Regions from separate parts of the Citrobacter sp. CRE-46 genome, predicted to be linked through region 2. Evidence: predicted binding sites of a transcription regulator. Region 2 holds the regulator's gene; each other region holds the start of a gene.

Region 1 (4,290 bases), 1.3 Mb from region 2:
AATACCCAGCGGGGTACCAAACACGGTCGCCCACAGGATCAACAGTCCGCTACCGGCCAGAGCGTTCGCCAGACCACCACCAGCTGTATTCGGCGGCGGCGTCATTTCGGTGAACAGCGCCAGCGACATACCGTCGATACCACGGGTAATCGTGGACATCAGGATCCAGATAAGCCAGAACAGACCGAACGCCATGGTCGCCATAGAGAGCGTCAGGGCGATACGGTTCTTCAGGCGGCGACGCGCCTGCATTTTACGGCGGGATTCCGCAAGCGCAGTGGTGTTTTGCATTTCAAGCGTAGCCATTAGCGTGCCCCCTCGTTCTTCGCAAGGCGCATGATCATGAACTTAGACGCAGCCAGTACGATGAAGGTGATCACAAACAGAATCAGGCCCAACTCCATCAACGCGGCAACGTGCAGACCTGATTCCGCTTCGGCAAATTCATTCGCCAACGCAGAGGTAATACTGTTGCCCGGCATATACAGCGATGCACTGTCGAGCTGATAGGTGTTACCGATGATAAAGGTCACCGCCATGGTCTCGCCAAGTGCGCGACCCAGACCCAACATCACGCCGCCGATCACGCCATTTTTGGTGAACGGGAGGACGATGCGCCAGATAACTTCCCAGGTGGTACAACCGATGCCGTAGGCTGACTCTTTCATCAGCACCGGCGTTTGTTCGAACACATCGCGCATAACCGCCGCAATGTAAGGAATAATCATGATGGCGAGGATCACGCCCGCAGCCAGAATCCCAATACCAAACGCCGGACCAGCAAACAACGCGCCAACAAACGGAATGTTGGAAAGGATGTTACCGACCGGTTCCTGGAAATAAGTCGCAAACAACGGAGCAAAGATAAACAGGCCCCACATGCCGTACACGATACTTGGAATTGCCGCCAGCAGCTCAATAGCGATACCCAGCGGGCGACGCAGCCAGCCGGGCGCAAGTTCAGTCAGGAACAAAGCAATGCCGAAACTCACCGGAACGGCAATCAGCAGTGCGATAAGCGAGGTGACCAGCGTACCGTAAATCGGGACTAATGCACCGTAGATATCGTTTGGCGCATCCCATTCTTTAGTCCACAGGAAGGAAAAACCAAATTTCTGAATGCTTGGCCAGGAGGAGATAACCAGAGAGACAATGATGCCACCCAACATCAATAGCACAATCAGCGCAGCCAGTTTTACCAGCGCGCTGAATATCATGTCACCCTTTTTACCCGGTGGGTTAAAAGCAGGCTTTGTTGCAGCCATAAATCACTCTTTAAGTTAAACGCGTTTACTAAGTTGCCCATGCCGGATAGCGCTACGCTTATCCGGCCTACACCCAGGGCCTACGGTAGAAACCGTAGGGCGGATAAGCGTAGCGCCATCCGCCAATTCGTCAAAGATATTCTATTAGTACAGCGCTTTACCGCTGCTGTCTTTCACGTTGGTTTTCCATGCAGCACGAACCTGCTCAACCACGCTGTCCGGCAGGCTGGCATAATCCAGATCATTAGCCTGTTTGCCGCCATTTTTGTACGCCCAGTCGAAGAACTTCAGCACTTCAGCGCCCTGCTCAGGTTTCTTCTGCTCTTTATGCACCAGGATGAAGGTGGTGGAAGTGATTGGCCACGCATCGTCACCTTTCTGGTTGGTTAGATCCTGCGCGAAGGTTTTGCTCCAGTCAGCGCCTTTCGCGGCGTTAGCAAAGTTCTCTTCGGTCGGGCTTACCGGTTTGCCATCAGCAGAGACCAGCCTGGTGTACGCCAGATTGTTCTGCTTAGCGTAAGCGTACTCAACGTAGCCGATTGAACCAGGCAGACGTTGGACGAATGCGGCGATACCGTCGTTACCTTTACCGCCCAGACCGGTCGGCCAGTTAACGGTAGAACCGGAACCAATTTTAGATTTCCACTCTTCGTTCACTTTTGCCAGGTAGCTGGTGAAGACGAAGGAAGTACCGGAACCGTCAGCACGACGCACAACGGCGATGTTCTGCGAAGGCAGTTTCAGACCCGGGTTCAGTTTGGTGATGGCTTCATCATCCCACTTCTTAATTTTACCGAGGTAGATGTCGCCCAGCGTTTTACCGTCAAGCACCAGCTCGCCGGATTTCAGGCCAGGGATATTCACCGCCAGCACCACACCGCCGATCACGGTCGGGAACTGGAACAAGCCTTCTTGATTGAGTTTTTCGTCAGACAGCGGCGCATCTGAGGCACCGAAATCAACGGTATTCGCAGTGATTTGTTTTACACCACCGGAGGAGCCGATACCCTGGTAGTTTACTTTGCTACCAGTCTCTTTCTGATAGGTATCTGCCCATTTGGCATACACTGGCGCAGGAAAAGTTGCACCTGCACCTGTCAGGCTCGCTGCGGCAAAGGCAGAGAACGCGCTCATGGATAAGGTCGCGGCGACAACAGTTGCGACAGTGGTACGCATAACTTTCATAATGTCTCCTGCACGGTTTTCGTAAATTGTTGTTTGAGTTGCTACTGTGAGCAAAATAGGACAAACAGGTGACAGTTAAATGTACGAAATATGACAGTTTTATGACAATGAAAAATAATGCGCCAGGAACAATTAAAAACAGTATAAAAACAAAAGGTTAATTGATTATGTGACAATCATATTTCGGCAAAATTTTCTTTTTATGACACTGAAAACAGTAGCTGAAGATGACGGTTTGTCACATAAAACAGGCGGGATAATTGATTAAAAACAGAACAAGCTTAAAAAAATGCCCCGCTTTAAGCAGGGCATTTTCAGTTCAGCGGGGTTCGGCTTATTCCACGGTAACCGACTTCGCCAGGTTACGCGGCTGGTCCACGTCGGTGCCTTTAATCAGCGCCACGTGATACGCCAGCAGCTGCAGCGGAACGGTGTAGAAGATCGGTGCAATCACCTCTTCCACATGCGGCATCTCGATGATGTGCATGTTTTCGCTACTGGTAAAGCCAGCATCCTGATCGGCAAAGACGTACAGTTGACCGCCGCGGGCACGAACTTCTTCAATGTTGGATTTCAGTTTTTCCAGCAGTTCGTTGTTCGGTGCGACCACGATAACTGGCATATCGGCATCGATCAGCGCCAGCGGACCGTGCTTCAGTTCGCCTGCGGCATAAGCTTCAGCGTGAATATAAGAGATCTCTTTCAGCTTCAGCGCGCCTTCCAGCGCAATCGGATACTGATCGCCACGGCCCAGGAATAGCGCATGGTGCTTATCAGAGAAACCTTCCGCCAGAGCGGCAATGCGTTTGTCCTGGGAGAGCATCTGCTCAATACGGCTCGGCAGCGCCTGCAGACCATGAACGATCTCTTGCTCAATAGACGCATCCAGACCTTTCAGACGAGACAGCTTAGCCACCAGCATCAGCAGAACGGTCAACTGAGTGGTAAAGGCTTTCGTCGAGGCCACACCGATTTCGGTACCGGCATTGGTCATCATCGCCAGGTCGGATTCACGCACCAGAGAGGACCCCGGTACGTTACAGATAGCCAGCGAGCCCAGATAACCCAGCTCTTTAGACAAACGCAGACCCGCCAGGGTATCCGCCGTTTCACCAGACTGGGAAAGGGTGATCATCAGGCTGTTACGACGCACGGCAGATTTGCGATAGCGGAATTCAGAGGCGATTTCGACATCACAAGGAATACCGGCCAGCGACTCAAACCAGTAGCGGGACACCATACCGGAGTTGTATGACGTGCCACAGGCGATAATCTGGATATGCTCAACCTGAGACAGCAGCTCATTAGCACGCGAACCCAGCTCGCTTAAATCCACTTCACCGTGGCTAATGCGCCCGGTCAGCGTATTTTTAATCGCATTCGGTTGTTCGTAGATCTCTTTCTGCATGTAGTGGCGATAAATACCTTTTTCGCCCGCGTCATATTGCAGATTCGATTCGATATCCTGACGTTTCACTTCCGCGCCAGACTTGTCGAAAATAGAGACCGAACGACGGGTCACTTCCGCGATGTCACCCTCTTCCAGGAAGATAAAGCGACGGGTTACCGGCAGCAGCGCCAGCTGATCGGAAGCAATAAAGTTTTCACCCATACCCAGACCAATCACCAGCGGGCTACCAGAACGAGCCGCCAGCAGCGTTTCCGGGCTACGGGTATCCATGATCACCGTCCCGTAGGCACCGCGCAGTTGCGGAATAGTACGCAGTACGGCTTCACGCAGCGTCCCACCCTGTTCCAGCTCCCAGTGCACCAGGTGAGCAATCACTTCGGTATCGGTTTCAGAAACAAAGGTGTAACCACGCGTTTTCAGCAGTTCACG
Region 2 (4,290 bases):
CGCTATCGTAGCCGTTTGTTCCTGGATTCGCTCCCAGTGAGGGCGTAACGCTCTGGCCGGTTGTGCCAGACTCAGCGCCGCCAGCTGTGGCTGCGCGTCTTCTTGCGCCTGTTTTGCGGCCTGTAACGCCTGTTGGTGACGGTTGATTTCTGCCTGTAGCTCATTTTGCCGAATGAGCCAGTTGAGATGCTGTTGCTGAGTCTGCTGGCTTGCAAGGTGTTGTTTTTCCTCGTCAGTAAGTACCTGCAAACTCTCTGTCAGGGACTGCACCTGCTCCGCAGCGAGCAGTGCCACGCCGTTGGCCTGCGCCTGCAGTTTTTCCAGCTCTGTACGCGCTGCTTTATGCTTTTCAAACACCATGGCGGAAATTTGGCCGTAGATCTCAGTCCCCGTCAGCTCTTCCAGCAGTTCGGCACGCTCTTTCGGTTTGGCATTTAGAAATGCGGCAAATTGCCCCTGAGACAGCAGCATCGAACGGGTGAAACGACCGTAATCCAGCCCGGTAAGTTCGGCGGTCATTTCCAGCTTGTCTTTGACTTTATCGGCGAGGATTTTACCGTCGGCGCAGCGGGCAAGTTCTACGCGCGGAGCCTGTAGGTTGCCTTCAGGCTGATTGCGCGCGCGGTTCTGGCTCCAGAATGCGCGATAGGCTTCGCCCCGGACTTCGAACTCGACCTCGGCCAGACACTCGGCGGTGTCGCGGGTCATCAGATCGTTTTGCGATTGAGACACGGTATTGAGCCGCGGCGTTTCGTGATACAGCGCGAGACAAATGGCGTCCAGCAGGGTGGTTTTTCCCGCGCCCGTTGGACCCGTGATGGCGAACAGCCCATTGCTGGCAAAGGGCTCAGCCGTGAAATCGACTTTCCATTCTCCTTTCAGAGAATTGAGGTTTTTCAAACGCAGGCTGAGAATTTTCATGCTTCGGTCTCCCCGGCAAGCGTGTGTAAGGTGGTGCTAAACAGTTGATTCAGGCGCTCGCGTTGCGATTCTTCGAGTTCTTCCAGCGCCAGGCGACGGGCAAAAACGTCCGTCACGCTCAGCTCGCTTAGCGTTTCACGTCGTTCATTCGCCATAATACGTTCGCGCTGTTCCCGGCTACGGCGCACCAATAACACCTCTACCGGTAAATCTTCGGTTAATGCCTGAATCTTACGCTGCATGTCGTGCAGATAGTCATCGGTGGTGATTTCGATATCTAACCAGACTGGCGGTTCCTGCTGCACACCGCGCCACTGCTCTAGTTGGGCGGTAATCGCGGCTAAATCACCTTTCAGCACCGCCAACGGCTGGGTGACCGGTACGGTGAGGTGTTCAACAGCGCTCAGCTTGCCGTTTTCGAAGCTCACCAGATGGACGCATTTGCTTTTGCCGCACTCGTCAAAACTGAGCGCAATTGGCGAACCGCAGTAGCGAATATGCTCTGTTCCGCCGATAACCTGCGCCCGATGAATATGTCCCAGCGCGATGTAATCGGCGGGTGGAAAGTTTTGCGCCGGAAAGGCGTCCAGCGTACCAATATAAATGTCACGTACAGCGTCACTTTTACTGGCGCCAACGGTGGTCAGATGCCCGGTCGCAATGATGGGCAGATTCTGGTCGCCGCGCAGCGTACAGGCGTCATGATATTGCTGTTGGTAATAGTCGGTGATAGCCGATAGCAAATGCTGCTGTTTCTCTTGTCCCGTTAGCCCGGCCTGGCTGGTAATGATGTCACGCGGGCGTAAAAAAGGCACCGGACACAGGATCGCGCCCGGCGTGCCGTCGCGTTGAGACAGCACCTGCGGCGCATGGCCAGCGCTGGCGATCACTGTGGTATTGAGAAACGCCAGAATATCGCGGGATTCGTTGAGCGTGGCGACGGAGTCGTGGTTACCTGCCAACACCACCAGATGACAGCCGGTTTGCTGCAGATTAACGACAAAACGGTTATACAGCTCACGGGCATAGCTTGGCGGTGAGCCGGTATCGAAAATATCGCCCGCCACAATAATGGCATCCACCTGCTGGGATTGTGCCGTTTCCAGCAGCCAGTCGAGAAAGGCCTGATGTTCAGCGGCGCGGCTCTTGCTGTAGAAATTTTGGCCCAGATGCCAGTCAGACGTGTGAAGGATGCGCATAAGAGTTCCATGACGATAAAACAGTGGCGGGGATTATAACCCTGCAAGGACGGTAATATCTTGTTTAAGGGCTGTCATAATTCGCGGGGCTGCGTTAAACCTGGACTATCTTTTCATAAATCTGTCATAAAACTGACGCATAATGGCACCGTATTGATGGCAAACGATTTAATTATAAACAGGGCAAATCATGGCGAGACGTATTCTGGTCGTAGAAGATGAAGCTCCAATTCGTGAAATGGTCTGCTTCGTGCTCGAGCAAAACGGTTTTCAAACCGTAGAAGCCGAAGACTATGACAGTGCTGTGAACCAACTCAATGAACCCTGGCCGGATCTCGTCCTGCTTGACTGGATGCTACCCGGCGGCTCGGGCCTACAGTTTATTAAACATCTCAAGCGCGAAGCGATGACGCGGGATATTCCCGTCATGATGCTGACGGCGAGGGGAGAAGAGGAAGATCGTGTACGGGGTCTGGAAACGGGCGCGGATGATTATATTACCAAGCCGTTTTCTCCCAAGGAGCTGGTGGCGCGTATTAAAGCTGTTCTGCGTCGTATTTCCCCCATGGCGGTGGAAGAGGTTATTGAGATGCAGGGGCTGAGCCTTGACCCAACCTCGCATCGCGTGATGACCGGCGAGGATCCATTGGATATGGGGCCGACAGAATTCAAACTGTTGCACTTCTTTATGACCCACCCTGAACGCGTCTATAGCCGTGAGCAATTACTCAATCATGTCTGGGGTACCAATGTGTACGTGGAAGACCGGACAGTGGATGTGCATATCCGCCGCTTGCGTAAAGCGCTGGAGCACAGTGGACATGATCGTATGGTGCAGACGGTTCGTGGGACGGGATATCGTTTTTCGACCCGCTTCTGACTAACATGAATAGGGGCCTGACGGATTAGGCTGTTAATGGAGTAAGACGTTTGCTAGAACGATTGTCATGGAAAAGGCTGGTACTGGAGCTGATCCTCTGCTGCATACCGGCGTTTATCCTTAGCGCTTTTTTTGGTTACCTGCCCTGGTTTTTGCTGGCGTCGGTAACCGGCCTGCTTGTCTGGCATTTCTGGAATTTATTACGCTTGTCCTGGTGGTTATGGGTCGACAGAAGCATGACCCCGCCGCCGGGGCGCGGAAGTTGGGAGCCGTTGCTGTATGGGCTGCATCAAATGCAGCTGCGCAACAAAAAGCGCCGTCGGGAACTGGGTAATCTGATTAAACGTTTTCGCAGTGGGGCGGAATCGCTACCCGACGCGGTGGTGTTGACGACTGAAGAGGGGGGCATTTTCTGGTGTAACGGCCTGGCCCAGCAGGTTCTGGGACTGCGCTGGCCGGACGATAGCGGGCAAAATATACTTAACCTGCTGCGCTACCCGGAATTCACGCAATATCTGAAAACGCGTGATTTTAGTCGGCCAATCAATCTGGTGCTCAATACCGGACGGCATCTGGAGATTCGCGTGATGCCCTATACCGATAAGCAATTGCTGATGGTCGCGCGCGATGTTACCCAGATGCACCAACTGGAAGGTTCGCGGCGTAACTTTTTCGCCAACGCCAGCCATGAGTTGCGTACGCCGCTGACGGTGCTACAAGGTTATCTGGAAATGATGCAGGAGCATCCGCTGGAAGGAACGACGCGTGAAAAAGCGCTGCATACCATGCGTGAGCAAACGTACCGCATGGAAGGGCTGGTGAAGCAGTTGCTGACGTTGTCGAAAATAGAGGCCGCGCCAGCGCTACTGCTTAATGAGAAGGTGGACGTGCCGATGATGCTGCGCGTGGTTGAACACGAGGCGCACACGCTGAGTCAGAATAATCATACGTTTACTTTTGATATTGATAGCCACCTGAGCGTGCGGGGAAATGAGGAGCAACTGCGTAGCGCGATTTCGAATCTTGTGTATAACGCGGTGAACCATACCCCCGCGGGTACGCACATCACCGTGCGCTGGCAGCATGTTGCCTCTGGGGCGGAATTTAGCGTCGAGGACAATGGGCCTGGTATTGCTGCGGAGCATATTCCTCGTTTGACCGAACGCTTCTATCGCGTGGACAAAGCGCGATCCCGACAAACGGGCGGGAGTGGACTGGGTCTGGCCATCGTGAAACATGCTCTGCAACATCACGATAGCCGCCTGAATATCGAAAGTACGCCAGGCAAAG
Region 3 (4,290 bases), 1.1 Mb from region 2:
CATATCTTGGGCTCAATAAAAATATTGGGGTTATTGGGTTTCGCAGCGTTATCGACGGCTGTATGAAAATAGCCAGGATGCTTAATCTGCAACTCACTGAGTTTATCATTGACGAAATGGCCAACCCTTGCATTGAGAATGTCAGAAATGACTTTGTCAATTACACACAAAATAACCAGATAGATCTTATTATTGGCGATGCCATTTGCCCGCTTTATTTTGGCACACACAGCATGGAACATTTCATCCCTTTCCATTCAGGTGTCGAGTCCATAGAACTGGCATTACATGAGGCAATTCAGCTGTATCAGGCGCTCGCTAATGAGCGCATTGAGCAAAACCAGCTAAACCTGTTACTTGACCACACCAATAAATTCATTCTTCTCATTGATAATTGCGGTAAGGTCATTCACTGTAATCATAAAGCCGTCGAGCTTTTACAACTCAGTAAACATGATTTAATCAGTAAAAAAATACCTTCCTTAACGCTAAACTGGGAAGATCTGCAAAATAATATCCCGATAGAAAATGAGTTAATCAACACACCCTATGGCGAATTTGTGGTTAACCAGTTCCCCATTGTAGAAAACGAAAATCTCAACCGCGTAGTGATCACCCTCCAGACATCATCTAACTTACAGAATGCTGAGCAGAAGATAAGAATCAAAGAAGCGAAAAAGTTAGGATTTCACGCCAGGTATCACTTCGAAGATTTTATTACCTGCAACCGTGAAATGCAGGATCGCTTAAGGTTAGCCAGGATATATGCGGAAACCGAAGCAACAATACTGCTACTCGGTGAAAATGGTACCGGCAAAGAGGTTCTGGCGCAGAGCATTCATAACGCCAGTTCACATCGCAATGGGCCATTTGTTGCAGTTAACTGCGGCGCAATCCCCGCTTCAATTATGGAAAGCGAACTCTTTGGATATGTCGATGGCGCGTTTTCCGGTGCCTCTAAAAAAGGCCGCGCCGGGATGTTTGAACTGGCGCATAACGGCACCATCTTTCTTGATGAAATCAGCGAACTGGATAAGTTCTTACAAGCAAAACTCTTACGCATTCTGCAAGAGCGCCAACTGATGCGCCTGGGCGCAGATCACATGATTCCGGTCAACGTCCGCGTTATTGCGGCCACAAACCGAAACTTACCGGCAATGATTGCAGCCGGTGATTTTAGAGAAGACCTTTTTTATCGCTTGAATGTGCTCAAGGTCACCACATTACCGTTACGTGAACGCCCGGACGATATCCAACTTATCGGGCAAACAACTTTAGATGCGCTGAGAAAGTCCTATCAGTTGCCTCCCATTGCATTGAGCGAAAGTTTATGGAGTGAGCTGAAAAAATATTTATGGCCGGGTAACGTACGTCAGTTGAATAATATTATGGAGCGCCTGGCGTTATCGTTTTCATCCGGCGTGGTGTCTCTTTCTGCCGCCACGTTACTGATTGAGGATTTACAAGCCGATAAAGCGTCTTCCCCCCAACAACCTCGCCATCACTGCCCGGACTGCCAGTTGCTCGAAGGGCCGTATAAACGGATCCGTAGCCGTATTCTCAAAGGGGTGCTACTACGACAGCAAAACAACAAAAGCCGTGCAGCGAAGCAACTGGATATTGACCGTAGCTCGTTCACCCGTTGGCTTGGTGATTGATGGGAAAGCCCGCAAGCAAGGCCGTTATCAAAGATAAGTATTGCCGGATGTCGGCTTACACCTTATCCGGCCTACAAACTAAAACCTCTATAGATTTCGCGTCAGGGCAAGGCGGCAAGTAAGTGAATCCCCAGGAGCATAGGCCACTATGTGACTGGGGTGAACGCACGCAGCCAACGCCGCCATAACGTGAAATATGACGAGGATTAGACTTCTTCCATACGACCCAGCAGGGCATGCAGACGATCCTGCCAGCCGTTCTGCTGTTCTTTCAGATTGTTGTTCTCACGCTCCAGTTCTTCACGCTGCTGCTGTGCAGACTGAACTTCCTGCGACAGTGAGTTGTTCTTTTCTTTCAGCTCTTCGATTTCCATCTGCAACAGCGTGATGGTATCAATCGCCTGCTGTACTTTTGCTTCCAGTTTCTCAAACACTTCTAATGACATCGTCATACCTCTCCTGAATTGCAAGGCGTTGATGGATAAAAATCCTCGTCCCGATAACCGGCGACGCCTTAATAAAAACGAGCGCACTCTACTTAACACCGATTGTATGAAGCCGCGTCATCCCTGTCCAGCGGCATCCCGCGCAGATTGCGGTTTGCAACACTTTTAGTCTTTCTCCTGGTGACATGACTGTCATAACGCTTAAGTGTTAAGAGATTGATCGGTGAAATGATTCAGCTCACACTATTTTTGTATAACAAATACCGCGCAATGGCGCGAAAACGCTCATTTTGTTGATGCAGTACACACATTTTAATTTCGATATTTCTCGTTTTTGAGCGTTAACGATAAATTAACAGTGTGCCTACCGGCTCCGGGGATGTCAGTGACCTTCTCGCACACAATAAACATTAAACTCTCTTCAGGATCCGATTATGAGTCAAACATCAACCTTAAAAGGCCAGTGCATTGCTGAATTCCTCGGTACCGGGTTGTTGATTTTCTTCGGTGTGGGCTGTGTCGCTGCACTCAAAGTGGCCGGGGCTACTTTTGGTCAGTGGGAAATCAGCATCATCTGGGGTCTGGGGGTAGCGATGGCTATCTATCTGACCGCAGGCGTTTCTGGCGCACACCTGAATCCAGCGGTCACCATCGCACTCTGGCTGTTTGCCTGTTTTGATAAACGCAAAGTCGTCCCTTTTATTATTTCGCAAATTGCCGGCGCCTTTTGCGCAGCGGCATTGGTTTACGGGCTTTATTACAATCTTTTCCTCGATTTCGAACAAACCAATCATATCGTGCGCGGCAGTACCGAGAGCCTGGGTCTGGCAGGTACTTTCTCCACCTATCCGAACCCGCATATCAATTTTGTGCAGGCCTTCGCGGTTGAAATGGTCATTACCGCTATTCTAATGGGGCTGATTCTGGCCCTGACCGACGATGGTAACGGTGTACCTCGTGGTCCGCTGGCGCCACTGCTGATCGGCTTACTGATTGCCGTTATTGGTGCTTCCATGGGCCCGCTAACAGGTTTTGCGATGAACCCGGCACGTGACTTCGGACCGAAACTCTTCGCCGGACTGGCCGGATGGGGTGAGATTGCCTTCACGGGTGGTCGTGATATCCCTTACTTCCTGGTACCGGTGTTTGGACCGATTACCGGCGCAATTTTGGGCGCATGGGCCTATCGCAAACTGATTGGTCGTCATTTGCCGTGCGATGTCTGCGCGATTGAAGAGAAAGACGTTGCGGCCAACACTCAACAAAAAGCTTCGCAGTAATGTGACTACGGGACAAAAAATTATGACTGAAAAAAAATATATCGTTGCGCTCGACCAGGGCACTACCAGCTCCCGCGCGGTCGTCATGGACCACGATGCAAATATCGTTGCCGTTTCACAGCGCGAATTCGAGCAAATCTACCCGAAAGCAGGTTGGGTAGAACACGACCCAATGGAAATTTGGGCGACCCAAAGCTCCACGCTGGTAGAAGTGCTGGCGAAAGCCGATATCAGTTCCGATGAAATTGCCGCGATCGGTATTACCAACCAGCGTGAAACCACCATCGTCTGGGAACGTGAGACCGGTAAACCTATCTATAACGCCATTGTGTGGCAGTGTCGTCGTACCGCGGATATCTGCGAGAAGCTCAAGCGCGACGGTATGGAAGAGTACATCCGTAGCAACACCGGTCTGGTGATTGACCCGTACTTCTCCGGTACCAAAGTGAAGTGGATCCTCGACCACGTAGAAGGTTCGCGTGAGCGCGCCCGTCGCGGTGAACTGCTGTTTGGTACCGTAGATACCTGGCTTATCTGGAAAATGACGCAGGGGCGCGTACACGTCACCGATTACACCAACGCCTCACGTACCATGCTGTTCAACATTCACTCCCTGGACTGGGACGACAAGATGCTGGATGCGCTGGATATTCCGCGCGCCATGCTGCCGGAAGTACGTCGTTCTTCTGAAGTGTACGGTCAGACCAACATCGGTGGTAAGGGCGGCATTCGTATTCCTATCTCCGGTATCGCCGGTGACCAGCAGGCGGCGCTGTTCGGCCAGCTGTGCGTGAAAGAAGGGATGGCGAAAAACACTTACGGTACCGGCTGCTTCATGCTGATGAACACCGGCGAGAAAGCCGTTAAGTCCGAAAACGGGCTGCTGACCACCATCGCCTGCGGACC

Evidence for each region. The regulator PhoB, encoded in region 2, activates phosphate uptake and scavenging genes when phosphate is short. The targets are predictions, from matches to a motif close to CTGTCATAAAACTGNCNNAT.
Region 1: the regulator PhoB is predicted to act here: its motif matches at 2,539-2,558, upstream of pstS (phosphate ABC transporter substrate-binding protein PstS).
Region 3: the regulator PhoB is predicted to act here: its motif matches at 2,294-2,313, upstream of AC534G_RS24310 (MIP/aquaporin family protein).

Annotation. Positions count from the first base shown of each region.
Region 1 is NZ_CM184341.1:5,225,538-5,229,827, reverse strand. It holds gene pstA (phosphate ABC transporter permease PstA) at 1-306, opposite strand, end outside; gene pstC (phosphate ABC transporter permease PstC) at 306-1,265, opposite strand; gene pstS (phosphate ABC transporter substrate-binding protein PstS) at 1,410-2,450, opposite strand; gene glmS (glutamine--fructose-6-phosphate transaminase (isomerizing)) at 2,785-4,290, opposite strand, start outside.
Region 2 is NZ_CM184341.1:3,943,245-3,947,534, reverse strand. It holds gene sbcC (exonuclease subunit SbcC) at 1-921, opposite strand, end outside; gene sbcD (exonuclease subunit SbcD) at 918-2,120, opposite strand; gene phoB (phosphate response regulator transcription factor PhoB) at 2,311-3,000, shown strand; gene phoR (phosphate regulon sensor histidine kinase PhoR) at 3,051-4,290, shown strand, end outside.
Region 3 is NZ_CM184341.1:5,018,221-5,022,510, forward strand. It holds gene AC534G_RS24300 (sigma 54-interacting transcriptional regulator) at 1-1,658, shown strand, start outside; gene zapB (septal ring assembly protein ZapB) at 1,865-2,110, opposite strand; gene AC534G_RS24310 (MIP/aquaporin family protein) at 2,539-3,384, shown strand; gene glpK (glycerol kinase GlpK) at 3,407-4,290, shown strand, end outside.